4 regions of the Shewanella mesophila genome follow, and region 4 is predicted to be linked to each of the others. Evidence: predicted binding sites of a transcription regulator. Region 4 holds the regulator's gene; each other region holds the start of a gene.
What was found. The regulator sigma-54, encoded in region 4, starts transcription at its own class of promoters, with help from an activator protein. The targets are predictions, from matches to a motif close to GTTGGCACGNNNNTNGNNT.
Positions count from the first base shown of each region.

Region 1: a site for sigma-54 is predicted at 5,549-5,567, ahead of K0I73_RS10260 (YccF domain-containing protein). Genes of this name have one in related genera too.
Region 2: a site for sigma-54 is predicted at 6,388-6,406, ahead of K0I73_RS16400 (superinfection exclusion B family protein). Genes of this name have one in related genera too.
Region 3: a site for sigma-54 is predicted at 3,420-3,438, ahead of flgA (flagellar basal body P-ring formation chaperone FlgA). Genes of this name have one in related genera too.

Region 1 is NZ_CP080421.1:2,347,039-2,355,185, reverse strand. Features, by position in the region: gene hppD (4-hydroxyphenylpyruvate dioxygenase) at 113-1,153, opposite strand; gene K0I73_RS10280 (homogentisate 1,2-dioxygenase) at 1,253-2,413, opposite strand; gene K0I73_RS10275 (LysR family transcriptional regulator) at 2,567-3,469, shown strand; gene K0I73_RS10270 (PGPGW domain-containing protein) at 3,559-3,786, opposite strand; gene K0I73_RS10265 (substrate-binding periplasmic protein) at 4,223-4,969, shown strand; gene K0I73_RS10260 (YccF domain-containing protein) at 5,074-5,481, opposite strand; gene K0I73_RS10255 (pyridoxal-phosphate dependent enzyme) at 5,718-6,635, shown strand; gene K0I73_RS10250 (hypothetical protein) at 6,784-6,957, opposite strand; gene K0I73_RS10245 (mechanosensitive ion channel family protein) at 7,426-8,147, shown strand, end outside.
Region 2 is NZ_CP080421.1:3,711,883-3,720,029, forward strand. Features, by position in the region: gene K0I73_RS16370 (molybdopterin-dependent oxidoreductase) at 1-2,740, opposite strand, end outside; gene dsrO (sulfate reduction electron transfer complex DsrMKJOP subunit DsrO) at 2,745-3,461, opposite strand; gene K0I73_RS16380 (TorF family putative porin) at 4,085-4,762, shown strand; tRNA gene K0I73_RS16385 (tRNA-Leu) at 4,947-5,033, opposite strand; tRNA gene K0I73_RS16390 (tRNA-Leu) at 5,117-5,201, opposite strand; gene K0I73_RS16395 (DUF3149 domain-containing protein) at 5,516-5,644, shown strand; gene K0I73_RS16400 (superinfection exclusion B family protein) at 5,736-6,347, opposite strand; gene K0I73_RS16405 (sensor histidine kinase) at 6,576-8,147, shown strand, end outside.
Region 3 is NZ_CP080421.1:2,851,985-2,860,131, reverse strand. Features, by position in the region: gene K0I73_RS12665 (GSCFA domain-containing protein) at 1-284, opposite strand, end outside; gene K0I73_RS12660 (FlgO family outer membrane protein) at 600-1,226, shown strand; gene K0I73_RS12655 (LPP20 family lipoprotein) at 1,223-1,669, shown strand; gene K0I73_RS12650 (flagella synthesis protein FlgN) at 1,705-2,130, opposite strand; gene flgM (flagellar biosynthesis anti-sigma factor FlgM) at 2,137-2,460, opposite strand; gene flgA (flagellar basal body P-ring formation chaperone FlgA) at 2,580-3,287, opposite strand; gene K0I73_RS12635 (chemotaxis protein CheV) at 3,495-4,415, shown strand; gene K0I73_RS12630 (CheR family methyltransferase) at 4,571-5,410, shown strand; gene flgB (flagellar basal body rod protein FlgB) at 5,562-5,960, shown strand; gene flgC (flagellar basal body rod protein FlgC) at 5,963-6,382, shown strand; gene flgD (flagellar hook assembly protein FlgD) at 6,393-7,181, shown strand; gene flgE (flagellar hook protein FlgE) at 7,244-8,147, shown strand, end outside.
Region 4 is NZ_CP080421.1:613,424-621,570, reverse strand. Features, by position in the region: gene K0I73_RS02790 (ATP-binding cassette domain-containing protein) at 1-168, opposite strand, end outside; gene K0I73_RS02785 (calcium/sodium antiporter) at 335-1,294, shown strand; gene K0I73_RS02780 (KpsF/GutQ family sugar-phosphate isomerase) at 1,335-2,312, shown strand; gene kdsC (3-deoxy-manno-octulosonate-8-phosphatase KdsC) at 2,315-2,866, shown strand; gene lptC (LPS export ABC transporter periplasmic protein LptC) at 2,863-3,420, shown strand; gene lptA (lipopolysaccharide transport periplasmic protein LptA) at 3,407-3,949, shown strand; gene lptB (LPS export ABC transporter ATP-binding protein) at 3,946-4,677, shown strand; gene K0I73_RS02755 (RNA polymerase factor sigma-54) at 4,806-6,299, shown strand; gene hpf (ribosome hibernation promoting factor) at 6,330-6,617, shown strand; gene ptsN (PTS IIA-like nitrogen regulatory protein PtsN) at 6,620-7,063, shown strand; gene rapZ (RNase adapter RapZ) at 7,060-7,914, shown strand; gene K0I73_RS02735 (HPr family phosphocarrier protein) at 7,904-8,147, shown strand, end outside.

The sequences.
Region 1 (8,147 bases), 1.7 Mb from region 4:
AAATCAACTGGCCAGTGATTGAAGGGAAAAGAGTCAGCCAGTTTAATGTTTTATTAATTCACTGCAATAAAAAAACCAGCTCGAAAGCTGGTTTTTTAATAGTTTAATCGACTTACAGAACACCGCGGCGTACTTGATCGCGTTCGATTGATTCAAATAGGGCTTTGAAGTTACCTTCACCAAAACCTAAGTTGTTCTTACGCTGAATGATTTCGATAAAAATAGGACCAAACAAGTTTTTAGTGAAGATCTGCAGTAAATATCCCTCTTCATCACCGTCAACTAAGATTTGATGATGCTTAATACGTTCTCTGTCTTCAGTAACCTGTGGCAGTTTATCGAAGATGGTGTCGTAATATTCAGGAATAATATCTAAGGTTTGTATTGAGCTGCCTTCCATCGCATCGAGAGAAGCGACGATATCACGGCTGCGAAATGCCAGATGCTGCACGCCTGGGCCATCATACTCTTTTAGGTATTCATCGATCTGATTTTTGTCATTGCCTTTCCCTTCGTTAATCGGAATACAGAAGCTTCCATCGGGTGAGCGCAGTGCATAAGAAATGAGGGCGGTTTGCGAGCCTTTGATATCGAAGTAACGCACTTCTGTGAAACCAAAAATATCTTTATAGAAGTTTGACCAATACTCCATAGTGCCTTTATAGACATTGTTGGTCAGATGGTCGACTTCGATAAAGCCTTTCTCTTGAGTAATGATTGGCTCGGCAAGATCTTCAAAGTCACTATTGTAGATATTGTTATCTTCACCGAAGGTGTCGATAAAATAGATAAGACTGTCACCAATGCCGTAGATAGCAGGATAGGGCAGGTCTTTGACTTCGTCGCTAGCGGGTTTTGCGCCGCGGGCAACGGCACCTTCAAACGCGAAGTTAGCATCTTCTACACGCCAGCCCATAGAGCTAATAGCGGGTCCGTGTGATTTAGCAAAGTCGGCTGAGAAGCCTGCTTTCTCATTGTTTAACAGAAAATTGATATCGTTTTGTTTGTAATAAACAATCTCTTTTTGTTTGTGTTTCTTAAGTTTTGAAAACCCAAAGTCGATGAAAACCTTGTGCATGAAATCAAGATCAGGAGTACAAAACTCTGTAAATTCAATACCTAGTAATCCTAACGGATTTTTTTCGCTTGCCATGTGAGTATCCTCATTCAATTTATTACAACCACAGTCACTCTCATTGGCGACCTTATCTGGTTAATGTTTTGTTCGATGTTAGGCCTAGCCGTAACGGTTTTAATCTTCTAACCAAGAGCGGTTGTAGTCTGTGCTCATGCAACCATGTACATGTTGGGTCAATTGCAGTGGGGAGAACGTATCGACCATTACTGCATATTCATAGGTTTCAGTCTTGCCGACAGACGCTTCGGTGCGTCCAGGTTGAGGGCCATGTGGCACTCCCTTTTGGTGCAAGGTCATATAGCCAGCTTCGATACCGGTACGACTCATAAAGTCGCCATCAACGTAATAGAGCACTTCGTCGCTATCGATGTTGTTATGGTAGTAGGGCGCTGGAATCGACTGTGGGTGGAAGTCGTAGGGTCTTGGTACAAAGTTGCAGATAACGAAGTTATGGGCACTAAATACTAAATGATCTGATGGCGGCAGATGGATCTGACCGACTTTAGGCGCATAATCTTGAATGTTAAATGCCCAAGGGTAGACACAACCATCCCAGCCGACGAGATCAAATGGGTGCCATTCGAGTTGGGTTATTTGATATTGGTCGCCAAACTTGGAAATGAGTGGAAACTCGCCTTTTTCAACCACGGCATCTTGTAGGCTTGGTACTCGTAAGTCGCGCTCGCAGTAAGGTGCCGACTCGGTTAGCTGACCATACTCATTGCGATAGTGTTTCGGTACTTCGACCATAGAAAATGATTCGATAACAAATAAGCGGACATTGTCTAGATCGGAGAACTTGAGCTGATAAGTTGTGCCTCTTGGGATCACCAGATAGTCCCACTTCTTCACTTCTAGTGTGCCATATTCACTGTAAAGTGTGCCTTGTCCCTCATGAACAAACACCACCTCATCGGCGTAGGCGTTACGATAGAACTCCTCTGTATCCTGAGTCACTTTAGCGGTATACATCGCCACATCGCTGTTAAAGAAGATCTTATTACGAGCAGAGAAAAAATTACCGTCACGATCAACTTGTCTGGAGTCTAGTTTGTAGTTTTGAATTAGGGTGTCTTGCCAAGTATCACCGTGACTTAAGTCATAAGGGGCCACAGTTAATGCTTTAGTCGGCATGTTGTGATGGTATTTGTTGGAATAAATGTTAGAAAAGCCGTGAGTCGAAAATAGTTCTTCGCGATAAAGCTCACCACTTTCTTTTTTAAAAGTAATGTGACGCTTATGAGGGATTTGCCCTTGTTTTACATAGAATGGCATAGCTCTATTCCTTGGTGCTTTTGCGGGCACACTTATCTTTTTGTGATCTAGTTATCAATTTAGTTGCTAGCATCAGCAAAAAAAAGAATAATAAATAGCTTATCTTTATCAAAAAAACAGATGGTCTTATTTTGTTTACAGTTTGGAACCGTTATGAAAATTGATGTTGAAGCTTTTCGAGTGCTCGAAGTATTAGTTGAGGAGGGTAGCTTTGCTAAGGCTGGAGAGCGTTTGCATAAGGCGCAGTCGGCAGTTAGCTATCAGGTCAAGAAGCTTGAGCAACACTTAGGTGTAAACCTTTTTTGTCGCGATCAGTACCGAGCTGAATTGACTCCAGAAGGCAAAGTTATTTTGGCCGAAGGTAAAAGATTACTGCAATACCTTGGCAATATTGAACATTTGGCCAGCAGATTCAGTGAAGGATGGGAGCCTAAATTGGAATTAGTGGTGGATGGGTCACTGCCAATGGAACCGATTATGCGAGCGCTTAAACAAGTATCAGCCCATAAAATCCCGACTAAAATACAGCTCAATGTAGAGTTTCTCGGCGGCGTACAGCATCGATTTGAGCGCGATAATGCCGATGTGATGCTAGTTAAAGATTATCGAACGGGGCCAAACTATCGCCAGCAAGCTTTGCCAAATATTAACAGTGTCTTAGTGGTGTCTAAGGAACATCCTTTAGCCAAGATCAAAGGGGTCAAACTGTTTGAGTTATTGCAGCATGTCGAACTCACCATTGAAGACTCATCGCCCGGAAAACATCATAGCGATGAGTTGCAGTTTGGCGGAGATAAGGTGTTCTACCTTTCCGGTTTTATTATGAAAAAAAATGCCTTGTTAATGGGACTCGGTTTTGGCTGGATGCCAGATTTCTTAATTCGTTCAGAACTTGAAAGTGGTGAGCTGGTTGAGTTGGATTTTTTAGGTGGCAGTCGTTACAGCTTTACGCCGCAACTCGTGTCTACCATGGAGCGTCCTCTCGGGCGTGCCGGTCGCTTATTCACCCAGCTAATTTTAAAGGAGTTTGAGGAGTATCAGCTCAGTGGGTTCTAGACTGCATTAAAATAAAATGATGATAAATTAGATGGTTATCAACAGTAAAATGTTTTGTACGCTTTCAATGGTAACTTAACGACGACAGCTTAGCGGCCATATCGTATGTGACGTATTTTTTTATCCAACCAATAGGCTGATTGAGTCATGTAACCTTGGCTTTTCTTAAGCCATTTTCTTGCCCAATCATATTCTAAACTCAAGATGGCTAGGCCAATAGGCAATAGTAACCATGCGGGCCCTGGTAACACTATAAGGGCAATCCCCAGAAGCGTTAATAGGCTACCAGCTACAGTTATTATGAGTTTACGTAGCATAATCACTCTCCAAATAACGACCTACTTAGTATTTAACTGCTTAGTATTTAAGTTGCCCTATTTTTATACTATTGGCTATCTGGTAACTGTAACAAACGATTATATTGCTTTTTGAGCTAACGACTATAATTAGGAGGTCGTTTATTTTTTTATGCTGATTTTGCCTTAAATACATGGGTGTTTTTTAAGGAGAAGGAGATTGCATTTACTCATTCGACTTGTCGTCAGCACGCTCAGCATAACGATGTTGGCACAGAATCATGTTACGCAGATGACGGGTTCCACTGTGTTTCCCATCTTTGTTATATGGTGATGACTTTTTATGTGATGATCTGTTTTTTGGGGATCCGAGGAACATTACTCAATGTTTTACATTGTAAATTGTTGGCAAGGATATCAGCTTAGTGGTTGTATGGCGCGAGATAAAAGAGGAGAAATGGCTATCTGTAGACTATTCTCGTGGGCTTTGGTTTGTTTTACCGCTTTAGTGTTTAGTGCTAAAGGGGAAACACTTTTTTTATCCTCTTTAAATTGGCCTCCCTATACAGGGGAACAACTTAAAGATGGCGGTGCATCGGCTGCGGTCGTCAGTGCTGCGTTGAAGGCGAAGGGGCATGATTTACATGTCGATTATTATCCTTGGAGCCGAACGATCAGGATGGTGAGCCGTGAGGACGCTATATATAGCGGTTATTTTCCTGAATATTATTATCCTACGGATCAATATGTGTTCTCTGCATCGATTGGCAGCAGCCCTTTAGGGTTATTAGAGCGCCGTTTGTACCCGATTAAATGGTCACGTATCAAAGATCTTAATCAATATACCCTGGGTGTCGTTAGAGATTACGTGAACACTATTGAGCTAGATGAGATGATTACAAGCGGTGTTCAGCATGTTGAGGTCGTTAGCTCTGATGAGCATAATATTCGTAAAGTGGCTACAGGTAGAGTCCATGGTGCGGTGATCGATAAATACGTTTACAACTATTATATTCATCAACCCCATCTGGTCGAACTTAAAAACAAGCTAGACATGAACAAGCAGTTATTGGCATCAAAGCAACTTTATATCGCATTTAAAAATACCCCAGAAGGGCACAGGTGGCGGGAAGTCTTTAATGATGGACTCGCTTTGATCGATCCTGAGCAAATCGTAGAAGAGTATCTTGCGTCGATGAAATAGTTGCAGTTTACCACGCTAAAAATCAACAGGCCTATAGAAGCGAGCTGCTAAATTGGCGAGATAGAGACCTAAGTTTAGGCCTCTATCAGAGTACGAATAGATCGTTAAGCCTTAGCTGTGACGGTTTGCCCTATTGGCGTTAAGCTTAGAATAGCTAGCTTAAGGTGCTGGATCCCGAAAGGGATGCCTATGATGGTGATAAAACAGGCTAGTGCATGGGTAATATGGCCAATTGCTAGCCAGATCCCAAAAAATAAGAACCAGATGATGTTGCCTATTAGTCCAAGTGGGCCGGTTCCTAAGTCCTCTGTTCCCGTCAGTGATTTTCGATTAATACTTTCTTGACCAAATGGCCAAAAGGTCATCTCACCGATAACAAAGCAAGCACGACCAAATGGAATACCAATAATACTAATGAAGCAGATAAGCCCAGCTAACCACCATGCCAGGCCCATCACAAACCCTCCGAGTAAAAACCAAGCGATGTTAAAAATTAAACGAAGTAATGGCATTTATGTATCCTTATAAAAATCGAGAATGAGCTAATTGAGTATCGACTACGCTATTTAGGGGGATTTAATTCAAGAACCATGCCATGGTTTAGGTGGTTGTTTATAAAGCTATTATGCTGATTTTTGTTCGCGGACAAGCTTCCTTGTTGATGTAAAATATCAAGAATTGGTCAAATTGCTCATCGCGATAGAGCAGTGTAAAATTGGCTCTCTCTCTGTAAGCATAGCCGTTGAATATGAAGTTAGCTCAAACTCCCGTACATGAAATCTTGCTTGATGATCACTGCGTGTTTGTTAAACGTGATGATCTTCTACATCCGGAGTTTTCTGGCAATAAAGCGCGTAAGTTTGCCTACTTTCTTGAGAACGAGTTTGAGGGGGGCAAAACCTTAGTTGGTTATGGTTCTGCGCAGGCTAACTCGCTGTATTCGATGTCAGCTTTAGCTAAAATTAAAGGCTGGAAACTTCGTTTCTATGTTGATCATATTGGCTCTTATTTGGTTGAAAACCCGATCGGTAATTATCGTGCTGCGCTAGAAAATGGCGCCAAAATTATTAATTTAAGCCAGTGCGAAGACCGAAATAACCGTGATAGTTTAACTTATCTACAGCAATGTGTGTTGACGGGAGATTCTGAGCAACTCTTTATACCGGAAGGGGGGAGATGTCTTTATGCTGAACATGGCGTTCGTCAACTCGCCATTGAAATTATTCAGTGGAAAAGGCAACAAGGGCTATCTGCTCTGTCAGTGTTCTTACCTTCAGGAACCGGAACCACTGCACTGTTTTTGCAAAAGTCATTTGTGGAGCTGGATCCAAATATAAGCGTTTATACTTGTGCGGTTGTGGGAGGAGATGAGTATCTTAGCAAACAGTTCAGCGAGCTAGCACCTAATACCGCATATCATCCCGTGATTTTACCGAGCAGGAAACGCTATCATTTTGGTAAACTCTATTCGGAATTTTTTAAAATATGGCGTCAGTTGAAAGAGACTGGAATTGAGTTTGAACTGCTCTATGATCCATTGGGATGGATAGTTTTGCTGGATTATCTAACGGAAAATTCTGGGGAAAAAATACTTTATATACACCAAGGGGGACTGTTAGGTAATCAATCTATGTTACCTAGATATAAGCGTAAGTTTGGTGAGTAATACCACTTGGCTAGGTTGGTATCTGTGAAAGTGATACAACCTAGACCAAATGAAATATGCTGAGTCGTTGACGTAATGGTGTCAATCCTACTTGTTGCGGTAGCAACCTTCGATACGAGTGAGAGGCAATGTATCGAATAGCAAAGGGTTATTTATTACTTGAGAGTAACCATTTCATGAACTGAAGTGCTTCAGTGCGCTTAGAAAAGGTTTCTCTATTTTTACCTAAACTATCGGTGAATGCGATAGAGGATTTGTTTACTGATATAGAGGCCACCGGAAAGTTTACCGTGATCTCATGACCGTTCATTTTGTACGACATAGGCCATACTCCTTAATGTTGTCTGCGTAATTAGCAGTTGAATTTTAACAATAAAATATCCTTAGCTTTTTTGCGAAAGATGAGTTTTAACCACCTGAGACTACCCACCTTTATATATCTAATCAAGCACTCTATGGATATAAAACTAAAAAGTTTGTTATAAATACCATCTATGAGATACAGGATCGCCAAACAGTAAAGCACTAGTACATGACAATACTATGACGAAGAGGATACTGCTGATTTTGTTGGATGCGGTGACGAATGGGTCTGGCTATACAAGAAAACAGGGCAGGGAATTTCAAAGTTAAGCGAGTATATCGATAATGGAGTAGATGTCAACACGTGTTATGGGATTGATGAAAACTTCACTTTTATAATCAAGTAACAATAAGATTGCTTTTGTTATTGTTAATAAATGGTAGAATTTGTAAGCGCTTGTTAACTCTTAGAAAGGCTTGGATAGTTATGAAAAATTGGCTTTTGTTATGGGTGGGTTTGGCAATTACCCCTTTTACTGGCTTTGCGGCAACACCGACGAATGTTGTAGATATCATGAACGGGGTTGCAGTTGAAGATGTGAGTGAAAACGAAGCTCTTCAGGTTGATCAAGCTTATGATTATAAAGATAGTTTACAGAGGGATACGCCCCGAGGTACGTTAGAGGGATTTACTCGTGCTGTCTATGAGCAAGATTACAATAGGGCAGCAGAATATTTAGATTTGCGCTACTTACCAGACAACATGTCAAGGGATAAAGGAGCCGAATACGCCAAACAATTACAGGCGATTATCGATCGAAATATTTGGATCGATATTGAGCAGATAAATGATACCCCTCAAGGCGCAGACGGTGATCAACTTCCTAGTTTTCGCGATATTTTTGGTCGCATAAAGTTGCCGAGTGATGAAATTGCACTCTTCCTACAACGTGTCCCTAGCGATAGCGGCAGTATTTGGAAGATCTCTAACGCAACGGTCGCTAAGGTGCCTCGATTATATGAAAATTTGGGTTACGGACCCGTAGCAGAATGGTTTATCAGCAATCTTCCTGAAGGACGAATTCTCAAGGTAAATACATGGGAGTGGGCACTGATATTGACCTACCTGATTGTCGCATTTTGCGTCATTATACCAATTACTTGGTTGTGTAAGTTATTAATATTACGCACTGACTATCATCTAAAAAC
Region 2 (8,147 bases), 1.2 Mb from region 4:
CATGCAGATGAATATAGTTAGTCTCACCCAGTGCCGTGATCCGTGGCAGGGTTACAGAATAAGGGCTGCGAAGATGCAGCTTGAAGGTAGAAAGGTTAAAAGGAAACTCTTTCACCTTCCACACCTCACGCACCGCCGAACCATCCCAGAAGCGATCCACATCGTAGACGGGTTGGCCGTCGTGGTACTTACCACTATAAGAGTCTTTCACCCGTGCAAGCGACTCGTTGTACACCTGGAACTGAGTGTCCATGCGCATCATGGGATTAAAAAACTCACCTTGGTAGCGCTCATCCACCCGCTCGTAACGACCACCACGGGTAAGCATGTAGGCGGTTGGTCCCACCTCCTCTGGCTTGAGTCTAGCCTTAAACAGTGGCAGCACGCGATCCACGCTGGTAAAGGCGATATCCTCTTCAGTAGGCGATGGCAGCACAGAGCCTGTATGGGCAATATTGGCAAACAGGGGCACATAGAAATCTGCCGGCGTATGAATAGGGAAATCACGTCCCTCGGCCCCCTTAAACGCCTTGTCACCAAAGCCTGGCAGACCTATTGCCTTACTGATATCGATCAGGAACTGTTCCATGTTGACCTCATGCCCTTGGGCGGTCTTGACGTTACGCGACGCCACCACAGGGACACAGGCCACATCACCAATAAATTCACTCCCCCACATGCGTGAGTTAGCCCACTGCTCATACTGCAGTGAGTCTGGCACTATGTAGTCGGCAAAGACATTGGTCTCGTTGATGTAGGGATCCAGTGCGATGATCAGCCCTAGTTGCTTCGGATCTTTTATGCTTTCCTCTACCTGATCTTGCAAACCAGAGCAGCCATAGATGGGGTTGGTCGCCCAGGTGATCCACGCCTTGAACTGGAAAGGATTCTTGTTGGCATGGGCCACCAGCAGCTCGCCGCTGTTATCCTGTACAAAAGTGTTGTTCCATGGCTGATCCGCAGGGTAAGGATCTAGCCCCTTGGCCAGTTTCTGCTGGTATTCATGGCTCTGTTCATAGTCGCCAGAACGCTCAGCGTTAAAGCCGGTCAATGTCGTATGCTTAAAATCCATTAGGTTATACAGAGGACCATCGTAGATGTCATACATGGCGGCGTAGCCCACGCCCCCCATATGCATCATGCCCCCCTTGGCGTTATGAGCACCCACCAAGGTAGCCAACATGATCATGGCAAAGGCGAATTGTCCGCCGTCCGAAGCATTACAACCAGTATTGGTCTCGATTGCCACACTACGACCATGAGAGGTAAATTCCTTGGCCAGCGCCTCTATCTTAGCCACAGAGATGCCACAGCGTTCGGAGAGTTGGCGCATAGAGGTCTCGTTGACCCGCTGTTTAAGCAGTGAGAAGGCGGTCTCGACTTGCAACTCGCCCCCGTTGCCAATCGACAGTTTGCCCTTGTAGAAGAGCTCGGCAGGTTGATCGCTCTCACCTGTCACCAGCTGACCCGTGGCCTTGTCGATCACCATCTTGACCTCGGCCTCGCCCAGGCCACAGGCTTCGGCTGTAAGGAACTGGTTATACAAAGGATGACCATGCTCTTTGACCACCAGATAGGTGGCATTGGTGTAGTTGATCTCACCAATTGCATCTGCGCAGGCCTGACTCGGCGCTTCCAAATAGGCACGGCGATAGCGATCATGGTTGATGATGTACTGCATCATGGCAAACATCAACGCGGTATCGCCACCCGAAATAATGGGCAACCACTCACCTTGGTTATTGTCCACCTCAGAGGTTAAGGAACGCAATATAGGATCGATAACCACATACTTAAAATCAGGGCGATCGCTACGGGCCTTAGCCAGACGGCGAGAGCCCACATTGAGCCCATTACCACTCAGCCCAGGATTCGTGCCGATGAAAATAGCAAACTTGGTCTCTTCATAATCCACCTGGGGCAAGGCCATTTCGTCGACAGCGTCAAAACAGCCCAAAGCACAACCCGCCACCTGTTGGTGGCCACAGTAGGAGTCTTTATTGCCTATATTAGGCGTGCCCCAGGATTCCTTGACAAAGCGGTGTAAAAAATCGGCCCGAGCACCCTGCTCTGAAGATGTGGAGACCAGTAACTGATTTTTCGCCGGACCGAAATCGGGATAATGAGGATTAGCTAACGCAGGGTTATCATGAATAGCCCTGAGTCCTTCAATCTTGCCCTCTCCGAACAGATCGCCGCCCTCGATCACCTCTTTAAGCAGCTGCTCGTAGGAGATACTCTTCCAGCGATTCTCACCGCGCTTACCCACCCGCTTAAGACACTGGGTGATACGGTGCTTGTCATCAAACGCATCGGGCACGGCATTACCGCGTCCACACAAGGTGGCGCGATTGCTCTGGTTCTGACCGCTGACCGCAGATAGCTGTAACATTGCCTCCTTAGGCGGCGTCTCCATGGTAAAGGGCTGACCGGCATTATTGGTCAAGGTATAGGGGTTCCCGACGGCGCGCAGCACCCTATCAGTCTTGTTATCTATGCTGACCCGAGCACCGCAGACGTTGAAACAACCGAAACACTTCGAGAAAGCGAAACGCTGCTCAGGATTTTCCACCAGTTGCTTGTCCTGATCAAAATAGTAATCAGGCGTCAACGACGTCGGAGCATAACGGCTGATCTCGGCATCGCTAATCTCAGTCTTTGTCGCGGCTTTGGCGTCCAACACACCAGTTGTCATCATGGCGGTAACAGACCCCGCCTTTAAAAAATCTCTACGATCCATGCTGTTACCTCTGCCAAGTTTGAGGAGAATTGATGCTGTAAGCTGTGTCGCTTTCGTTTTGGGTCAAGCCGATATAAAACACATTAGGGGATGTCTGCTTACCTGCCTGCAACACCAGCGGTCTATGTTGATGTATTAGTTTGGAGACTTCACTCTCGGGATCATTAATATCCCCAAAGACACGTGCGCCGCCAGTACAGGTCTCGACACAGGCAGGCAGCAGCCCACGACTAGTTCGCTGAATACAGAAGTTGCATTTATCTATTGTGCCCGTATCCGAGTGAATAAAGCGCACTCCATCGTAAGGACAAGCCTGGATACAATAGCTACAGCCGATACATAGCTCTGAGTCCACGACGACTATCCCGTCCTGCTCACGCTTAAAAGTGGCGCCCGTCGGACAGACAGAGACGCAAGAAGGCTTATCGCAATTGTTGCAGAGGATAGGCATATTAAACACATACTGCTTACCCTCTAGTTCCACACTGTGTTGTGGAACCTGAGTTCTGTGCTCATCTGGCAAGTTACCATTTTCTATTCCACAGGAGACCACACAGGCCTTACAACCATTGCAGCGCCCGAGATCGATCACCATAGCCAGACGCTTTTTACCCTGACGACGAATGTCGGCGATCACCGCCTCGGCTGGAATAAACATCATGCCTGTGGTTGCAATAGCACCACCAGCCAGGAGTTTGAGTGTTCTTCTTCTATCTAACATCTTTAACTCCTAATAATATTGATCGGCTAACAAGCTCGAATAACGTAAACACTTCACTCATAGACATTCCTTATTATTCTACTTATCTCTTTATTTCAGCCGATTAGTTTATAGGCGTTAACTAAAGAAATTCAGAGATGATATATAAATGGCCAAACATATTTTAAATTCACATTTGCCACCATTAAAATCATACAAACAAAAGCAAAATAAATAGGGAGCCAGATCACACTAAAAACCAATAACAAAAATCAATAACAACAACATGAAGGAAGTAGTTATTTTTACTTTATAAAAAATAGGTTTACCAAAATCACCAAAATAAGACACTCAAAGCGATACTACACAAGATTAGAATAAATGCACATCAAACAACAACTTAACAAGGCATCAATTACAAGCACAATACATTACCCTCTCCTAACAAGTGAAAATCTTATTTTTACAAAAACAGAAAAAAGCCACTGACTCACAAATAAAAGATATTTAAACAACTAGCAATTATTTTATTTAAATATATTCATTACAATCTAAACACCACAACATATGTGGCAAAAAAAGTATTTAAACAGATTTAATTAAAATTTATTAGAACAAACTAAAAAATAATTTAAGGGTTGATAATGAATAAGATAATACTCACCTCATGCGCTTTAGCTATCGCCTGCACCCTAAGCCAACCGCTGGCAGCAGAAGAAAGTCAATTCGCCGCATCGGGCGTACTCATGGGACTAAGTAATTACCTGTGGCGCGGCCAGACCATCAGTGACGACAAGCCCACACTGCAGGGCGATCTTATGGTGGAACATGAAAGTGGCTTCTATCTGGGCACTTCCTTCGAGACCTATCGATATGAAGATGAAGGTAACATTTTAAAGGACTATGAAATCGACTATTACGGAGGCTACTACCAGATGATCAACGAAGATCTGGGCCTGGGCTTCAATGCGATGAAATATACCTATGGGGCGGGTGGCTACACAGTCGAATACACAGCCAGCCTCGACTATAAGGCATTTAACCTTATGGTAAGCTACGACCAAGACGTAGAAGCATGGTATACAGAGATCAACTACGGCTTCGACCTGTTTAACGAGAGTCAATTAGTTGCCCACGCAGGCCTGTTCACCGATGCGGAAAACTATGAATATCTTAACAAGGGTAAGGTAGCCGACACCATTTATGATTTGGGGCTGCGCTATCGCTACCCACTCTTATCTCAGCTCGATCTGATGTTAGAGGCCAGCTATCAGGAGTTCGAGCACGATCACTATATGATTGGTCTAGGTTATAACTTTTAATCACCTGTAGATTAGGCAAACAGAAACAAAAATGGAGCGTCTATGGCGCTCCAGCTACTTAGGCTATAAGAGGGACTGCTGTATCATATGAGAGACAATCTGCAATATTGACAAATTTCAGGCATAAAAAAACCTGCTTTAAGCAGGTTCCATTCTTAGGGATTGCATTTTGTCAGTCACAACTTGGTACAGATGGCGAGACTTGAACTCGCACGACCGTTAGGCCACTAGCACCTGAAGCTAGCGTGTCTACCAATTCCACCACATCTGCAAATTTTTGATATAAAAAAACCTGCTCTAAGGCAGGCTTTCTCTCTCTAAAGAGAGTAGCTCTTAAAGAGCAATTTTTGATAATGGTACCGAAGGACGGACTTGAACCGTCACTCCCGAAGGAAACGGATTTTGAATCCGTCGTGTCTACCAATTCCACCACTCCGGCATTATCAAATAGACTATGCTAAGTGGTTACCCTTAGCTAGTGAACCGAATTATACCTTTGGTTTAACTAATGGCAAGCCTTTTGAAGCTTTCACTTTATCAAATGAACAAAATTCCGTCTAACTGGTTCAATCACAGCTAACGCTTATACCAAGCACGACTCAATTCGATATCTCGATCACAAATTGAGTACCCATATTTAACAAAAGTATCGAATTGACAGCGTTACTTGATCGAGATCAGCATTGGCAACATCCATTCGCGCTAATTTAGCTCTGACATCAGTATAAACATCTGCGAAAGAGGACTTCTCAAATGGCATTTTGGTTAGATTTAATGTTTGGTAACCCCATTGGTTTAATGTCTATGATCGTTATTTTCACAACCATCGGAATAATGTCATATCTCATGTGGCTGTTTATATCGAAATCAAAACCAGAATAGATAGAGCCTACAGGCTCAGTGTGAATACACTTTTCTAATGCGAATGGGGGCTTATGCCCCCTCTTTTTGTCTATGTTTTCCCATTATTGGATCATGCAGCGTGCTTGCGGCTCGGAACCACACTATGAATAAAGTGAGGCCTAGCCTTAATCAATAACTGCATCTGTTCTTGGTTAGGCTCACCTGGTGGTAAACGCAGCACTTGTCGATTTAGGTAGCGTCTTGCCGCCATAGAAATTTTATAGTCAGCCGTCGGTCCGTGGATAGCATAATGCTTCTTGTTACCTAGATATTCCAAGATATTAGTTTCAAGTAAGCTTTTCACCGCAGCTTCATTTTCAGGCAAAGTTAATACGGCTTCCCCTTGCAAGAAAAACTCGCGCAGCAAGGCTCTCTCGATTGGATCGAGCAATAGTACTTTGTTCTCTATCGTCTCGACGGTGCGCTTACTCCGTAAGTAATGAATCGCTTCATCAAGAAAGTAGTTAGCAATTTTCATCAATAAATATGCTGCGCCTATAATCAGTCCAAGTCCGATAAAGTGGGCATATTGATTAACTACACTATCTAACTTTAGCGCCCCAAGCAGCGAAACTGGTGCGAAAAGTAATGCGGAGCTAACCAATGTAAGCCACAACATAAGATTAAAAACCATTTGTTTTGGCGCTGCATGTTTAAACAGAGTCAGATTCAGCTTGTCCATCTCGATACCTAGTGTCAAAAATCCGCAGATACTTAGTCACTTGCAAATATAGTGCCAAAGAAAACACCACAAGAAAGACTTAACAAACATTACTTTGTGACTATTTTTATCAACTAGATCATGCAGAAAATAAGATCGAGACTATGCTTAAAGCTATCCCTTTCCTCTGCAAGCGATGAGCTAGAGCATCATCGTATCGATAGCATATAAAGGTAAGCGAACTTTTCAATGCCAAATATGACAAAGCAACTACTCAAAAGCCCGATAGGCAGAAAGCTCACTCTGTCTATTATCCTTTTTAGTTCGTTAATCACCTTACTAACGACAGGTTATCAACTGGTCAATGACTATCGCAGCGACGTCAATAGAATTTCAAATCAATTCGAGAGCATTGAAAAAGTGAACCTCGACGTCATGGCCGCAAGCATCTGGGTTATTGACGAACGCCTTATTAACACCCAAATCAATGGTTTGATTCAATTGCCCGATATTACTTATATCGCTATTTATGATGATAGCGGTCAGCAATGGCAAGCGGGGATAGCAACACCGAAAAACACCATCGAAAAATCTTTTCCACTAACCTACGTCTCGGGCGAGCAGAATATCAATGTCGGCACACTCACGGTACAAGCCGATTTGAGTGTGGTATATGAGAAGCTACTCGATCGGGCGATCATTATTCTACTATCCAACGCAGTTAAGACCTTCATTGTTGCAGGTTTCATTTTGTTTTTAGTGTGGTTTTTGGTTACTCGTCATCTTCACAAACTCAGTGAGTATAGCCAAAACATAGATTTAGACAGTGATTTTGAACCCTTGGTTTTCGTCAAAAATAGCCATAAAAATGATGAATTTTGGTTAGTGGCTGAAGCCATTAACCAAATGCAACGACAGCTTAGAACATCTTTTGACGATATAAAGAGGTCAAAAATTGAACTTCAAGAAGCCCTTGAAGACAGAGAAAGACTACTCGAACTTGAGCGAAGCTATAAAGATGAACTCGCACGACAAGTCAAAGAGAGAACCGCCGAACTAGAGCAGTCGCTATTGGTATTAAAGCGGGCACAGGAAGTATTAGTCGAGCAGGAGAAAATGGCGGCCTTAGGAGGGTTAGTTTCTGGAGTGGCCCATGAGATCAATACCCCAATAGGTATCTGTCTTACTGCGGCAAGCACTCAACTGACCCATATCGAAGAGTTGATTAAGTTAATTCACAGTGAGAATGCCACACTCGAAGAGATCAATAGCATCTTAGTGGAATACCAACAGAGCTGTGAATTGATCATCAATAATATCTCTCGTGCCAGCAGTTTAATTCAAAAATTTAAAACCATTGCCGCAGAGCAAAGCCAGGAAGAGAAGCGCTGCATCAACGTGCAACAAGGACTGATAGAGCATCATGAATCAATGAAATTTATCTATGGTACTCAACTTGTTAACGTCGACTATCATCTTGATCCCAACTTAACTATCTGGACTAACCTAAGCCTGTTTAAGCAGATCATTACCAACCTGTTTTCAAATGCCTATGCCCATGGCTTCAAAAATAGAACCAATGGCAGACTACGCATAGATGCCAATGTTGATAACCAGCTTCTTACCATAAGAATTCAGGATGATGGTGAAGGAATAAGCCCTGAGGCTGCCTCCCATATATTTGAGCCATTTTATACCACGACCCGTTCACAGGGTGGCACAGGGCTTGGGTTATCGGCAGCATTCAACGCGGCTACTTTGTTGAATGGAACAATGCGTTATCAGCCAGAATGTGAACTGGGCGGCGCTTGTTTCGAAGTC
Region 3 (8,147 bases), 2.1 Mb from region 4:
CACTGAAGAAAGCATCGCGGGGTGTATATGTTGCCGAAAGCAAAACTTGAAACTTGATTAGTTTCAATTGTGCTTTGATTAAATAAATAACCTTCTTTATTAAGCCAACGCCCAACATGCTGTGCAAAACAAGAACCTGCTGATGAAATTTTCGGGTTTTCAATCGGTAAATTTATTCTATGTAATTTATCGAATGTCTGATGACCAAGGTTGATAGAAGCAACGCCACTGCGCCAAAAAAAATTTTCATCTCTGTTGTTATAGGGTGTTCTTTTTCTTTGCATAAGAGCTTCCTAAATTCATGGATATGTCATAAAAATAGGACTAGCGACATTTATATGACAAAAGTGAACTAATGATGTGTTGAAGCAAATATTATGCCTACTGCATGGCATTAAGGTATTGCATTAAAGTATTTCGTTGTTTTGCCGATGGGATGACATCAATAGTAGATTATCTTTATAAGTAACGGCTTGAAAATTGCAGTACTCTTTACTGTGAGCCTAATTTTGACGTTAAGATTGCAATTCCTCTCGAATCTCTTTTAGTTAAATGGCCCGTAGGAATGACGTTAATATTTATATTATTTAGGAATTATTATGCGGAAAGTACTTTTAACTTCGGTTATGTTGATGTTAGGCGCGTGCTCGACCACCGACGACCGTGATTCGCAAGCTTTGGTTAGCGGCAATCATTTGCCGTCTACTTCGGCGGTAATACACTTAACTCAGCAACTGGCTAATGAACTGGTGAGGCAAAATGATCAATTAACACCAAAACAACCTTTATTGGTTGCAACGCCAGTGTTAATAGAGACGCTGATGGTAACTAACAGTTTAGGTCTACAAATTCAGCAAGGGTTAATTGCTGCTCTGCATGATCATCAATTTAATCTAATCGATCTTAATGTTGGTGATAACGTCAGAGTTACAGACAAAGGTGATTTTTTACTGACACGAGATTGGCGACAATTGCCTTCAGATCTACCAGTAGAGCATGTACTGGTCACTACCATGAGCCCGTCTGTAGACGCGGTATTAATTAATAGCCGTATTGTTAATGTAACCAACAATCGAGTGGTATCCGTCGCTTCTGCTAGCGTCGGCGTGTCAGATTTACCAGGTTATTTAAGCATGTCAGATGCTGTGGTGTCGCAAGATGGTTTATTATTTCGTAATCAATCTGCGGGACAAGGCAAAATAAAGATAGGCGGAGAAGTACAATGAAGAACATGGTTATTGCAATGGTATTGATATTGGCAGGCTGTGCCTCTCAAGATAGATATATTCAGTGGGAAACAGAAAGTCCAGAATCGTTTCCAACATTAACTGCTATCGGTTATGCCCCGCTGGATACTCAACCCGCGAAAGAACAATCACAGCGAGTGTTAATGGCAATGCAAGCGTCTAAAATTGCCGCATATCGAGAATTGGCTGAGCAAGTGTATGGTCAGCAACTTAATGCATCAAGCCAAGTACGAGATTGGATGTTATCTGATGACAATATTCAAGCGTCGGTAAGTGGGGTGATTCGTGGAGCGAAAGTCATTAAGAGTTATCCCGCGGGAGATCATTATGTGACAGAGTTAGAATTAGATTTCTCTCAAGTTTGGGCGCTATATCAACAACAGAATCGACCTCAAAAAGTCAAAGACGTTACCTATTTTTGAGTCGTTACGGATAAACGTAGTTCTACTACGTAGTTTTACGCTTTTAAGTCATTACCAAGTGTTGATATGGTAGAGGTTCTTCCTTTGCCGTCATAGGTGAGGCTAGAGGCGTTTCTGCTGGCTTGGAGTGCTTGCGAGAATCGGTTGATGCTTGCCATACTATGTTCAATCAATGTCTCATTTTGTGCATTTAACTGTTTGCACTCATCTAACGTTTGCTTTGTGAGGTTAACAAGTTTAAGTAGTATCTCATCACTTTTGAGCATCGCGTTTTCAGGATGTAACGATAACATCTCATCACCAGATTTGATCTCATCTAACAACTTTGCTTTATCATTAGCTAGCGCTAATAATTGATCAGCGTTTTGAGCAATCAGTGCCGCTTTTTCTGCTTCAATAATCGCTTTTAAGCTGCTTAATAGCTTATGTTGATTGGTGACTATATCGGTTATCGAATCCATAAAAGGTTAATTCAAGTCCTGCAGTTCATTTTCAAATTGCGCAATATTACTCGCTAGCTTATCTGCGTCAACTTTATATCGACCTTCGGCAATAGCAGTTTTGATTTCTTCAACTTTTTTGAGGTCAATTTCAGGTATATTACTTAGCTTTGCTTGTACGCTTTGCAATTGCTGAGCCTGAGATGTAATTGACACTGAATCACTTTTTACGCTTTGAGCGGGGGCTTTCGCCTGCGAAGAAGTACTCGCACTTTGCGATGATGTGCTGGCCGACGGTGTTGCGATTCGGTTATTAGTGCCTGTATTTACTTGCTTTATATTAATAGCCATTGTGGGTTCCAACTTTTTAAAATGAGATCAACATACTTGTGTATCGGCACTTACTTTTATAGCTTTAGTCAATTTTGTCCAACTTTGGGCAAATTTTTACTGTTATGAGTTTATCTAATTTACATTCTAACTTCTACTTCACCTATGTTGATCACTGCAGCCTCTATTGTTTTATGGGATTTACTGTTCTTTACTTGTATTCGGTCACCTAAATTGCCGTCAGTTAAGGCTTCACCTATAGTCTTTATCTCAAAACTTGCAGAGCGAGCAAAGATTGACACCATATCGCCTTTGCAAACAAAACAAAGGTTATTATTAAAAATAGGTTGGTTGGAGGCAATTCTGCGTTTAACTCTGGTGCCCGTCACCTGAGCTAGCTGATCAAATTGCTGTCCACGTAGGTTGGTTTGGTCAATATACTCAATCTTTACTTGATCTGTGGCGATGATATCACCTGGACCTAAGGTCTGAGTCGCTACAACTACGGGGTAAAGAATATCAACACGAACAGAGATAAATATTTGCCAAGGATATTGCAGACTAGGTGTTTCACAACTTATTTTAACCGTGTTGTTACGCCCAACTTCTCTATCGCTAGCGATTTCCGCTTTAATCTCAGAACTGCAAGCTGGCGGTGATAAACGAGTGTCTAGGCTTTGTGGACTGATCTCTACTTTAGCATTATTTGGTACCGTTATTTTTGACTGAATCACATCTATCGCTAAGTTTGAAATTGTCGTTAAAGAGGGCACAGTTGCAGTTTCCGACCCCAAGACAGGGTTAGAACAGACTACAGCGGCTAAAAAATACCAAATTTTGTTTTTCATATTGAATAGACTAGCTTGAACTGCCAGATTGCACCTATACTTCTGTTTGTGGCCGAAAATTTTGACATTTATTATGAAAATTAGAGTCATAAATTTGACAAAATTAAGGTCTGGTTGTCATATAGTTAGATAAAGCAATTAGTATGCCTATACTCATGATAAACATGAGGTGGCTTCGCATTCACCCGACAACAGGGCAAAGGCATTATGTCGAGTATTCTTGATTCAGTTAATAAAAGAACCCAACTTGTAGGACAAAACCGCTTAGAGTTGTTGTTATTTAAGTTAAATGGTCGCCAGCGGTTTGGGATCAACGTATTTAAGGTTAAAGAGGTGCTTCAATGCCCTCCATTGACGGCTTTACCTAAGTTAAACTCTGTCGTTCGAGGTGTTGCTCATATTCGCGGGCAAACCATTTCAGTGATCGATTTAAGCGCGGCAACGGGCGGGCGTCCAATCGAAGATACGTCAGATTGCTTTATTATTATCTCCGAATATAATCGCAGTGTTCAGGGCTTTCTAGTTAAGTCTGTTGAGCGGATCATTAATATGAACTGGGAAGCTATTTTGCCACCACCACAGGGGGCTGGACGCTATTCCTATCTTACTGCGGTGACAGAGATCGAGGGGGAATTGGTTGAAATTTTGGATGTAGAGAAGATCCTCGATGAAATTTCACCTGTTAAAACTCAGATCAGTCATGAAGTCGACGAAAAACTCACCATAGATCGGGAGCGTCATTATCATATTATGGTGATTGATGATTCAGCTGTAGCGAGGAAGCAAATTGTCAGAGCATTGGAGTCACTCAACTTACAGATCGATACCGCCAAAGATGGCCGGGAGGCATTGGATAAGTTAGTGAGTGTTGCGGCTGAGATGGATAATGTTGCCATAGAGATCCCTTTGATCATCTCTGATATCGAGATGCCAGAGATGGATGGTTATACGCTAACTGCAGAGATCCGCAATAATCCTAAATTGAAAGACATCAAAGTGGTTTTGCATACCTCGTTAAGTGGCGTGTTTAATCAGGCAATGGTCGAGAAAGTTGGCGCGAATGACTTTATTGCGAAGTTTAATCCCGATGAGTTAGCCGCTGCGGTGAATAAGCATTTGAGTTTGTAATTGGAGTTGGCTTTTTATTTGAGCGTAAGTATTGCAAGCGCCTAAATTTGATAAGTTTATACTTGTTTCAACTAGAAGGCTCATGTATAACGCTGAGCTGTTTAAAGCTTGCTATAGTGTATGTTGTAGCCTGTTTTCTTTTTTGATATTGGGATATCAAGGTGCCGAATAAATCACTTGCAGAAGCTGAGTACAACCAATTTAGATTATTTCTGGAACAACACAGCGGTATAGTGTTGGGCGATAATAAGCAATATTTAGTACGTAGTCGCTTAGCGCCCTTGATGGGGAAACATAACCTACCATCGTTGTCAGAAGTGGTTAAGCATTCTATGAAGCCCGCCGAGCGTCAGTTACGGGCTGAGGTGATCGATGCGATGACCACTAACGAAACGTTATGGTTCCGTGACCGCTACCCTTTTGAATTGCTTGCTAATAGTTTATTGCCCGAATACTCTCGCTTGGGACGCCCGTTAAAAATCTGGTCAGCAGCCTGCTCTTCAGGCCAAGAACCTTATTCTCTGGCGATGACCATATTAGAATATCAACAACGTAAACCTGGAGCATTGCCTGGAAGTGCGTCAATTTTAGCGACAGATCTATCACCATCTATGTTGGAGCGTTGCAAAAATGCTGAGTACGATAATTTGGCGCTAGGTAGAGGGTTGTCGGATGAGCGTAAGCGTCAGTTTTTTGAGTCTTCAGGTACGAGTTCCATGACGATAAAGGCGAACGTTAAACGTTTAGTCAATTTTAGAGCGCATAATTTATTAGATAGTTATACCTTGCTCGGTAAATTCGACATAATCTTCTGTCGTAATGTACTGATCTATTTTGCCCCAGAGGCAAAGGCTAAAATCTTGCGGCAATTTGCTGCCGCATTAAATCCTAAGGGAATCCTTTTTTTAGGTGCATCAGAGTCTATCGCAGGGTTGACGGAAGAGTTTGATATGGTCCGTTGTAATCCTGGGATCTACTATCAAAAGCGTACCTAGTCATCTTTACGTTTGAAATTACAGTAATAATAATGTCAGCCAAGGCTGGCATTTTTTATGCCTGCTTCATTGTTAATCTAATTAGCGCTTACCAACTTTATTTGGCACGACTATTGCTTTGATTATTGCATCTGTATGAGGAGGCAATTTTATGGCGATTAGTTTTGATAAGGCACTGGGGGTGCATCAGTATACTTTGGGGATACGCTCGGCGCGTGCTCAAGTTATCTCCTCCAATATTGCCAATGCCGATACTCCTCATTACAAAGCTAAAGATCTCGATTTTGATAAGGCATTGCAGGCGGCACGAACCACTCAAAGTGGACTGGCTATGAGTCGCAGTAATGAAAAACACTTTGATTTGGCAGCTCTTAGTCAACAACACATTAGTTATAGAGTGCCGAACCAGCCCGATACAGGTGATGGTAATACGGTAGATATACAGCAAGAGCAGTCTGAGTTTATGCAAAATGCGCTGGAATATCAGATGTCACTCGGTTTTTTAGACAGTAAGTTTTCTGGTCTAAAAAAGGCACTTAAAGGAAATTAATTATGAGCTTATTTAATATCTTTGATGTAGCAGGCTCAGGCATGTCGGCTCAGTCAATTCGGTTGAATACAACCGCGAGTAATATTGCAAACGCTGATTCCGTTTCGAGCAGTATCGATCAGACTTATCGTGCGCGTCATCCTGTATTCGAAGCCGAGATGGCCAAAGCGTCTCATCAGCAACAAACCTCTCAGGGCGTAAAAGTCTCAGGGATTGTGGAAAGTGATAAACCATTACAGAAGGAATACTCTCCGGATCATCCGTTAGCGGATGCCGATGGCTATATCTATAAACCGAATGTAAATGTGATGGAAGAGATGGCAAATATGATCTCGGCATCACGCTCTTATCAAATGAACGTACAAGTTGCTGAGGCGGCAAAATCTATGCTGCAGCAAACATTACGTATTGGCAATTCCTAGGAGGTAAGCAGTGAGCCTCATTAATCCTTTAAGCAGTCAATCTCCACTCAGCGCTCAAGCGCAAAGTGGTCAGTCGATTGCGCCGCAGTCGACGAGTACTCAAACTTCGTCGCAAACGGAAACAACCGGAAACCCGTTTCTTGACGGTATTCGTTTACCCCAAGAGTCCAATATTCCAGAAGCAAAAAGTCAGGAGTTAACCCAAGAAGACTTTTTCTCTTTGCTCAGTCAACAGTTGTCGATGCAAGACCCGTTTAAGCCTGTGGACAATGATCAGATGATTGCACAAATGGCTTCATTTTCGACGGTTGATGGTATTACCAAGTTGAATGAAGAGATTGTTAATCTCAATACGGTGATGACATCAAGCCAAGCGCTGCAGGCATCTGGATTGGTAGGACAGAAGGTATTGATCCCATCGGATACTGGGCATATATCTGCTGAAGACCCAACGTTGAAAGGGATTGTTAGTACGCCAGAAGCAATTGAAAAAATTACTGTTCGTATCGAAGATGAGAAAGGACAGCTGGTTAAAACCTTTACGATTGATGGCAGCGCAGGTGGCAATATTGATGTCGCTTGGGATGGCCTAGATAAAAATGGTGAACCTGTGACCAGTGGTAATTACTCGATTAAAGCGAGTGGACTGGTCGATGGTGAAAGTCAAGATTTGGCTGTTTCAACTTATGCGCATGTCACTAGCGTGTCTTTAGGAACGGCTAGTACGGGGGCAATTTTGAACCTTAGAGGCATTGGCGGTATTAAGTTAGGTGATGTACTTGCCGTTTCTGAAACATAGATGAAGCAGAGAGTTAGGGCATAAGGTCCAAGACGAAAAATTGATATTTAATGAGGTGAATTATGTCATTTAACATTGCATTGAGTGGTATAGCGGCAGCGCAGAAAGATTTGAATACCACCGCAAATAACATTGCTAATGTCAATAGTATCGGCTTTAAAGAGTCGAGAGCTGAATTTGCAGATGTATATGCAAACTCTATTTTTGCTAATGGTAAAACGGCTGTCGGTGGTGGTGCCACTACCAGCCAAGTTGCGCAGCAGTTTCATCAGGGGAGTCTGCAATTTACTAACAATGCACTGGACATGGCCATTAACGGCAGTGGTTTTTTTGTTACCTCATCAAGTGTGGGGTCTCAAGACTTAACCTATACAAGAGCTGGTGCGTTTAAAGTTGATGCAAACAGCTACCTTGTAGATTCACAAGGGAATTTTTTGCAGACATTTGAGGTGGATAAAGAGGGGAATTCAACTTCAGTGAGCTTAACCGAGACTAAACCTGTTAGAATCCCTGACACTGCTGGTAGCCCGAAGAAGACGGAGAACATAGGTATACAGATGAACCTCAATGCTGGCGATTCAACTCATGATCCAGCGCTTTTCGATCCAAGTGATCGAGATACTTATAATAACTCTACTGCTATTACCATGTATGATTCTCTGGGAGAGCCGCATGTGATGACCACCTACTTCGTTCGTCCACAGGATGCCGCCTATAATGGCGAAAGCAATTGGGTTGCCTTCTATGCGGTTGACGGTAAGCAAGTAAATGTGGCTGGTGCCGCAGGGGTTTACGATAGGGATACTACTGGAGATGGGTTAGCTGATACGCTCGATGTTCCCGCTGTTACAGCCGGCGGTTGGAAGGGAGCGGTAATTAAGTTTGATGAGTTAGGCTCTCATACGTCGACTGACCCCGCAACGATCGTTACAGAGTCATTGGGCAATGGCGGTGCCGACGTGCTGG
Region 4 (8,147 bases):
GAGCAATGTGGTTTTCCCTATACCACTTGGGCCCATGATAGCGGTCACCTTTCCTTTAGGAATAGACAGGCTAACATCCTCATAAATGACATGAGATCCGCGGCTAAAACCGAGATTGGTGATCTCGACTAGGGGCCTAGCGTTATCATTTACCTGTTCATTACTCATAGTAAGGCCTAATGTGTTCCATGGTAAAACGACAGAAAAAGAGACAAATTGTACGTAATTGACCTATTGTGCACAACCGAATCGACACTATCTTGCCTCAATACTTTCAATTTTGTTCAAATCCAGCGAAAATGCGCGGCAGACTTCCAAACAATAATGAACTTTAATGCTATTTAATATTTTTCTACTGATTGCAGGATTGGGTGCCCTAGTATGGAGTGCCGATAAATTTGTCTATGGCGCTGCAGCTTTTGCTCGTAATTTAGGGCTGCCACCTATGCTTATTGGCTTAACAATTGTAGCCATGGGAAGCTCAGCACCAGAAATGTTTGTAGCAGCCACCGCCTCAATGGAAGGCATGACAGATACCGCCATTGGTAATGTATTAGGTTCAAACGTCGCCAATATCACCCTGATTTTAGGGATCACTGCACTCATGGGTGCGATATCGGTAAGCTCTCAAACCCTAAAACGTGAAATCCCCATGATGCTTGGGGCAACGCTACTTGCTGGATATTTCCTATTCGATGGTCAGTTGACTCGCATCGAAGGGGGAATATTAATGGCACTGTTTCTCTCTTTAATGGGCTATCTTATTTGGCATGCGGTCACGAACAAAGAATCTGACCCATTTGTCGAGGAAGCCGAGAGCGAAATCCCCCAAGGGGTGCCAACCGCTAAAGCTATGCTCTGGCTTGTCGTTGGTATTGTATTGCTGCCGCTGTCAGCAGACTGGATGGTGCAAGGTGCCGTTGGTATTGCAAAGGCGTACCACCTTTCCGATCTCGTGATAGGTCTAACCATTATTGCCGTAGGGACCAGTTTGCCCGAATTGGCCGCCTGTGTTGCTGGCGTTTTAAAGAAGGAAGACGACCTTGCTATTGGCAATATTGTTGGTTCAAACCTATTTAATATTTTAGCGGTACTGGCACTGCCAGCGCTTATCGCACCAGGATCGGTGGATGCGTCTGCCAGCACTCGAGACTTTTATATGGTATTAGCGACAAGTAGCGCCTTAGCCATACTCATTCTGCTAACGGGCAAGGATCGCCAGTTAAAACCTTGGCATGGAGGGGTGTTATTAGTGACTTTTGTTGCGTACCAAGCGGTACTTTTTCTATCCTAATTTCACGTTCAGCACCAGCTGACAACAAAGAGAGAACAAGATGGTAAATGCAAAACAATTACGTCAATGGGGACGCAATGTTATCGATATCGAGCGCAATGCGTTGGACAATCTTTATCAATACGTAGATTCAATCGAATTTGCTAAAGCGTGCCAACTCATCCTCTCCTGCACAGGAAAAGTAATTGTCATGGGAATGGGGAAATCTGGCCATATCGGCAATAAGATCTCTGCCACGTTAGCCAGTACAGGCACGCCAGCTTTCTTCGTTCATCCAGGTGAAGCAAGTCACGGTGATTTAGGTGTACTCAGTGAAAACGATATCGTGCTTGCGATCTCAAACTCTGGGGAGTCCAGCGAGATATTAACCTTAATGCCAGTCATTAAGCGTATGGGCTTACCCATTATTGCTGTAACAGGTAAACCTCATTCGAACATGGCCAAACACTCTGTGGTGCACTTATGTATCGAAGTGCCAGAGGAGGCTTGCCCGCTTGGATTAGCTCCCACTTCAAGCACCACAGCGACCTTAGTCATGGGGGATGCGTTAGCCGTTGCGCTACTACAAGCCCGTGGCTTCACTAAAGATGATTTTGCCTTGTCGCACCCAGGTGGCAGCCTAGGTCGTAAACTACTACTTAAAGTTAGCGATGTAATGCACACAGGTGCAAACCTACCTCTAGTATCACAAGATATCAGTATCACCGAAGCCTTATATGAAATATCGAAAAAAGGTTTGGGCATGACGGCCGTCATTGACGACAACCGTCGATTAGTGGGTATTTTTACCGATGGCGATCTGCGCCGAGTGATCGATGCAGAAGTGAACCTAAGAACCACCTCTATTAGCCAAGTCATGACCCAGGGTTGTGTTACTGTCGGTGATGGTATCTTGGCCGCTGAGGCGCTTAAAATCATGGATGAGAAAGAGATAAATGGCCTGATTGTTACCGATACTAATCAACAACCTATTGGTGCACTCAATATGCTGGATATGGTCAAAGCAGGAGTAATTTAATCATGGCTCATCAAGGTTTTTACGGCCCAATCGCTGATGCGATCTGGCAAAAAGCAAAACAGATTAAACTGCTTATCTGCGATGTGGACGGCGTCTTTTCTGACGGGCTAGTGTATATGAGCAATTCTGGCGATGAGCTTAAAACCTTCCATACTCGCGATGGCTACGGTGTGCGCTCTTTGCTAACAAGTGATATTCCGGTTGCGATTATCACAGGGCGTAAATCACGCATTGTTGAAGACCGTATGACAGCCCTTGGCATTACGCATATCTATCAAGGCGTCGATGATAAAATGGTGCCTTATCAAGAGTTGCTAAAGCTCTACCAAGTCACCCCACAGCAAGTCGCATACATAGGTGATGACATGGTTGATCTGCCAGTGATGCAGCAAGTCGGCTTATCCGTCTGTGTCGCCGATGGCCATCCTTATGTGCAACAACACGCCGATATGGTCACCACGATTAAAGGTGGACACGGCGCACTTAGAGAGCTAACGGATCTTATTTTACTCAGCCAAGATAAGTTTGAGTCAGCGCACGGAATGAGTATATGAATAGAGTCACGCTGGCGATTTTAGCGTTTTTTGGTGCGGCATTAATCCTCTACTGGCAGGTGCAGACAAAACGTGGGGCTAACGACCAGATTTTCGATGCATCTGAGCGTCCAGATTATATCGTCAACGACTTAAAAAGCGTGCAGTATAACGAGCAAGGCAATATCAACAGTCGCGTATCGGCAAGCCATATGGAGTATTATTCCGACCGAGATATGACCTATTTTTCAGATCCCATTTACTTAGTCTATCCTGCAAATGGTGATGCTCAATGGCGCTTACGCTCAACCAAAGGTACCTTAGATAAAAATAGCGGACGAGTAACCCTAGAAAATAATGTTATCATTGATGCTATTAGCCCAGAAGAACCGATCCAAACCATTGAGACAAGCTATCTGGAACTCGATCTAAATACTATGATCATGACCTCAGACCGCACCATTCGAATTACAGGTAAAGATTTTCTGATCACAGGCCAAGGTTTGCATGCTGACCTGAATGCACAAAATGTACGACTGACTAGTCAGGTAGAAGGAACATATGAAACTAAATAACCTTATTCTTGCTTGCGCGCTAACCCTAGTTAGCTTAGGTAGCACAGCCAAGGACAATGATCTACTGCAAGAGGTTAAGATCTCTGCCGCTAGCCAAGAAGCCGATATTAAGAATAATCAGATTATCTTCAATGGCCCAGTTGAAGTAACCCAAGGCTCAATAAAGATCCTAGCAGATGAGTTACGTGCATTTAGCAAAGAAAACAGCAATGGCAAAATCCTGGTCGCGACGGGAAATCCCGCAACATACACCCAAGTGATGGAAAATGGACGGCCAGCTTCAGCCAGCGCCAAAGAGATCCGCTACGAACTATCGAGCCGTACTCTGATACTGATAGGTAATGCCACTCTTGAACAAGAAGGCAGCCAAGTGACGGGTGACCAGATCCGTTACAATATTGAGCAACAGCAACTGATTGCCGAAAGCACGGGTAACGATCGAGTGATCACTATTATTCAACCTGAGAATTACCAAGAAGTCCCGAAAACTCCCGCTGAAGAGCAACCTAAGCAGCAGGAAAAGCAATGACAGATATGACATTAAAAGCGGTCAATTTAGCTAAAAGTTACAAAAGCCGTGCCGTTGTTCAAGATGTAAGTTTGACCGTAAGAACAGGACAGATCGTGGGGCTACTAGGGCCCAACGGAGCAGGAAAAACTACCACGTTTTATATGGTTGTGGGTCTAGTTCAGAGCGATAAAGGACGTATCTTTATCGATGAAGACGACCTCACCTTAGACCCTATGCATCTGCGAGCCCGTAAAGGGATTGGCTATCTGCCACAAGAAGCGAGTATCTTTAGAAAGCTTTCGGTACGTGACAACATCATGGCAGTACTGCAAACACGAAGAGAACTCAGCAACGATCAACGTGAAGAGCAATTAGAACATCTACTCGAAGAGTTCCACATCACTCATATTCGTGACAGTCAAGGCATGGCACTATCGGGAGGCGAACGTCGCCGAGTTGAAATCGCCAGAGCATTAGCCGCTAATCCTAAGTTTATTTTGCTCGATGAGCCCTTCGCTGGCGTCGATCCTATATCGGTTATCGACATCAAAAAGATCATCGAACAGCTGAAAAATCGCGGACTAGGTGTATTAATCACCGACCATAATGTGCGCGAAACTCTCGATGTTTGTGAGAAAGCTTACATTGTGAGTCATGGCAATTTGATTGCCGAGGGAACTCCTGCTGAAATCTTAGACAACCAGCAAGTACGAGCAGTGTACTTAGGTGAACAATTCAAGCTATAGTTAATCTTATAAGCGATCGGCATAGGTTAAATACCTTGCCGTACATAATTAATATTTGCCTTTAACGACTTAAGGCCACCAACAAAGCTTTCTCATTTTATAATTAGAAACAAGGGAATAGCAGTACGATGAAAGCGTCACTTCAGCTCAAAATGGGTCAGCATTTAACCATGACACCCCAATTACAGCAAGCAATTCGTTTGTTGCAATTGTCGTCATTGGAGCTGCAACAAGAGATCCAGCAGGCATTAGAATCTAACCCGCTTTTAGAGTTAGATGAGGAGCAAGAGGGCGCCGACAACGGCGCTCGAGAAGAGCGCAATGATAACAATGAAACCTACGAGGTCGACTATGAAAACAAGCTACAAGTCGACTCGAGTGAAGATAATTCTGGCTTAGAAACATCCGACGCGCTCACCCAAGATTCCATGCCCGATGAACTCCCAGTTGATACTACATGGGATGAGGTATACACAGCGTCACCTAACTCCAGTTCGGGGGCAATGCGCGACGATGATATGCCTTTTCAAGGGGAAACTAGTGAAGGCTTGTATGAACACCTCGAGTGGCAAAAAAATCTTACTCCCTTTTCTGATAACGACTTAGCCATCGCTACCGCAATTATCGATGCCATCGACGAACGCGGTTACCTCACTCAAACCTGCGACGATATTCTTGAGGCCATGGGCGATCCAGAAATTGAACTGGATGAAATAGAAGCGGTACTAAAGCGCGTCCAACATTTCGATCCTGTTGGCGTTGCAGCGCGAGATCTCAGCGAATGTTTAACTATTCAGCTAGCACAATACGGTAATGATACCCCTCATATTGCCAATGCAAGAATGTTGATTAGCGAACATCTAGATCTTATCGCTGGTAGAGATTTTCGCCTATTGATGCGAAAAACTAAGTTAAAAGAAGACGATTTACGCGATGCTATCTCACTGATACAGACTCTCAATCCACGTCCAGGTTTGGCTATTACTGCCAGCCGAGACGAATATGTTATCCCGGATGTCACCGTGACGAAGAAAAAAGGTCGTTGGGTCGTAGAGCTTAATCCCGATAGTATGCCTAAGATTAATGTAAACCAGCATTATGCCGCAATGGCTCGCAGCACTAAGAGTCAGGCCGATGGACAATTTATTAGAGGTCACCTACAAGAAGCTAAATGGTTCTTGAAAAGTTTAGAGAGTCGCAACGAAACCCTGTTAAAAGTCACTAACTGTATTGTTGATTTTCAACAAGGCTTCTTTGAGTTTGGTGAAGAAGCGATGAAGCCGATGGTGTTAAACGATATTGCTGAAGCCGTTGAAATGCATGAGTCGACCATCTCTCGAGTAACAACGCAAAAGTATATGCACACCCCGAGAGGCATTTTTGAACTAAAATACTTCTTCTCTAGCCATGTGGGAACCGACGATGGCGGAGAGTGCTCTTCTACTGCAATACGAGCATTTATCAAAAAGCTCGTCGCAGCAGAAAACCAGAAGAAGCCGTTAAGCGACAGCAAAATGGCGCAACTTTTGGCAGAACAAGGCATTAAAGTCGCAAGACGGACAATTGCTAAATATCGAGAGGCTATGTTGATACCGCCATCGAACCAACGTAAAAGTTTGTAATCAACAACTGGAAACCGGAGGAGTGAATTTATGCAAATAAACCTTACAGGGCACCACATTGAGATAACCCAATCTCTACGGAACTATGTTGAAGAGAAATTCACAAAGCTTGAACGACATTTCGATCAGATCAATAATGTCCACGTTGTATTAAATGTCGAAAAATTGATGCAAAAAGTTGAAGCAAAGTTACATCTCCGAGGTGGAGAAGTCTTCGCAACATCGGAACACGCGGATATGTACGCCGCGATAGACTCCCTGATCGATAAATTAGATCGTCAGGTCATTAAACACAAAGAGAAGCAAACTAAACATTAACGATGGAACTTAGTACCATCCTGCGGCCGGAGTGCACAACCTGCGCCACTCCGGGCAGTAAGAAAAAGGTACTGGAACTTATCAGCGACTTAGCCGCTGTCCAGTACCCCACCCTTTCCTCTCAAGAGATCTTTGAAAGCCTTCTGGCGAGAGAGAAAATGGGCAGCACAGGTATAGGCAATGGTATTGCGATTCCTCATGGGCGACTAACCAACATAGATCAACCCGTCGCCGTGCTGATAAAATGTGCTGAACCAATCGCATTTGATGCAATTGATAACCAGCCCGTCGATATCTTATTTGCGTTACTCGTGCCCGCAGATCAATGCGAGCAACACCTTAGTACACTAGCCGCTATGGCTGAGAAGTTAAATGATAAAGTTATCATGAAACAACTAAGGAAAACTCAAGATGAAGCAGAGCTCTATCAGGTGATCACCCAATGAAGTTAGTCATAGTATCCGGGCGCTCAGGATCGGGAAAGTCAGTAGCACTAAGAGTGTTAGAAGATCTCGGATACTACTGTGTCGACAATCTGCCACTGCAGATGATGGAGTCACTGTTAGCCCAGCTTAAAGGCAGCAACGATCTGGTCGCCATCAGTGTCGATGTTCGCAATATGCCGACCCAAGATATCCAGCTAGATAAGCAGTTTGCTAACCTTCCGAAAGATATCGAATTATTAAGCTTCTTTCTTAACTCATCAGATGAAGTGCTGCTTAAACGCTACAGCGAGACCCGCAGGTTACACCCGCTATCTCGTGCTCAAGTCTCCCTGAAGGAAGCGATTAGACTTGAAGGGAGAATGCTCGAGCCGATCGCTAAGTTAGTCGATCATTATATCGATACCTCCAGCCTCAACATCTATGACTTAAGTGACAGAGTAAGAGAGATCTTACTTGGCACCATTGATAAAGAGTTAGTGATCAACTTTGAATCATTTGGCTTTAAATACGGGATGCCCACTGAAGCCGATTTTATGTTTGATGTACGTTTCTTACCTAATCCTCACTGGGAACAAGAGCTAAGGCCACTAACGGGCCTAGATGAGCCAGTACAGCAATTCTTAAGTCAGCAACCCTTAGTGAATAAGTTTATTTGGCAAATAGAGAATCTTATCGAGACCTGGCTACCTCATCTTGAGCGTAACAATCGCAGCTATCTCACCATCGCTATTGGCTGCACTGGAGGCCAACATAGATCTGTCTATGTCACCGACCAGCTCGCTAAATTATTTAATAAGGGCAAACACAAGGTTCAAGCGCGACACAGAGAGTTGAAGCGACATGAAGCTTGAGCGCCAGCTAACCATCTGCAATAAACTCGGCCTACATGCAAGGGCGGCAACCAAACTGGCGGTATTGGCGGCAAAGTTTGATGCTCAAGTCACCTTGATTCAAGGAGATAAGCAAGCCTCTGCCGCAAGTGTGTTAGGCTTACTCATGCTTGAAACTGGTATGGGGAAAACCATTACGATCACTAGTGAGGGTAAAGATGCGTTAGCAGCACTCGATGCCATCAGCGCGCTTA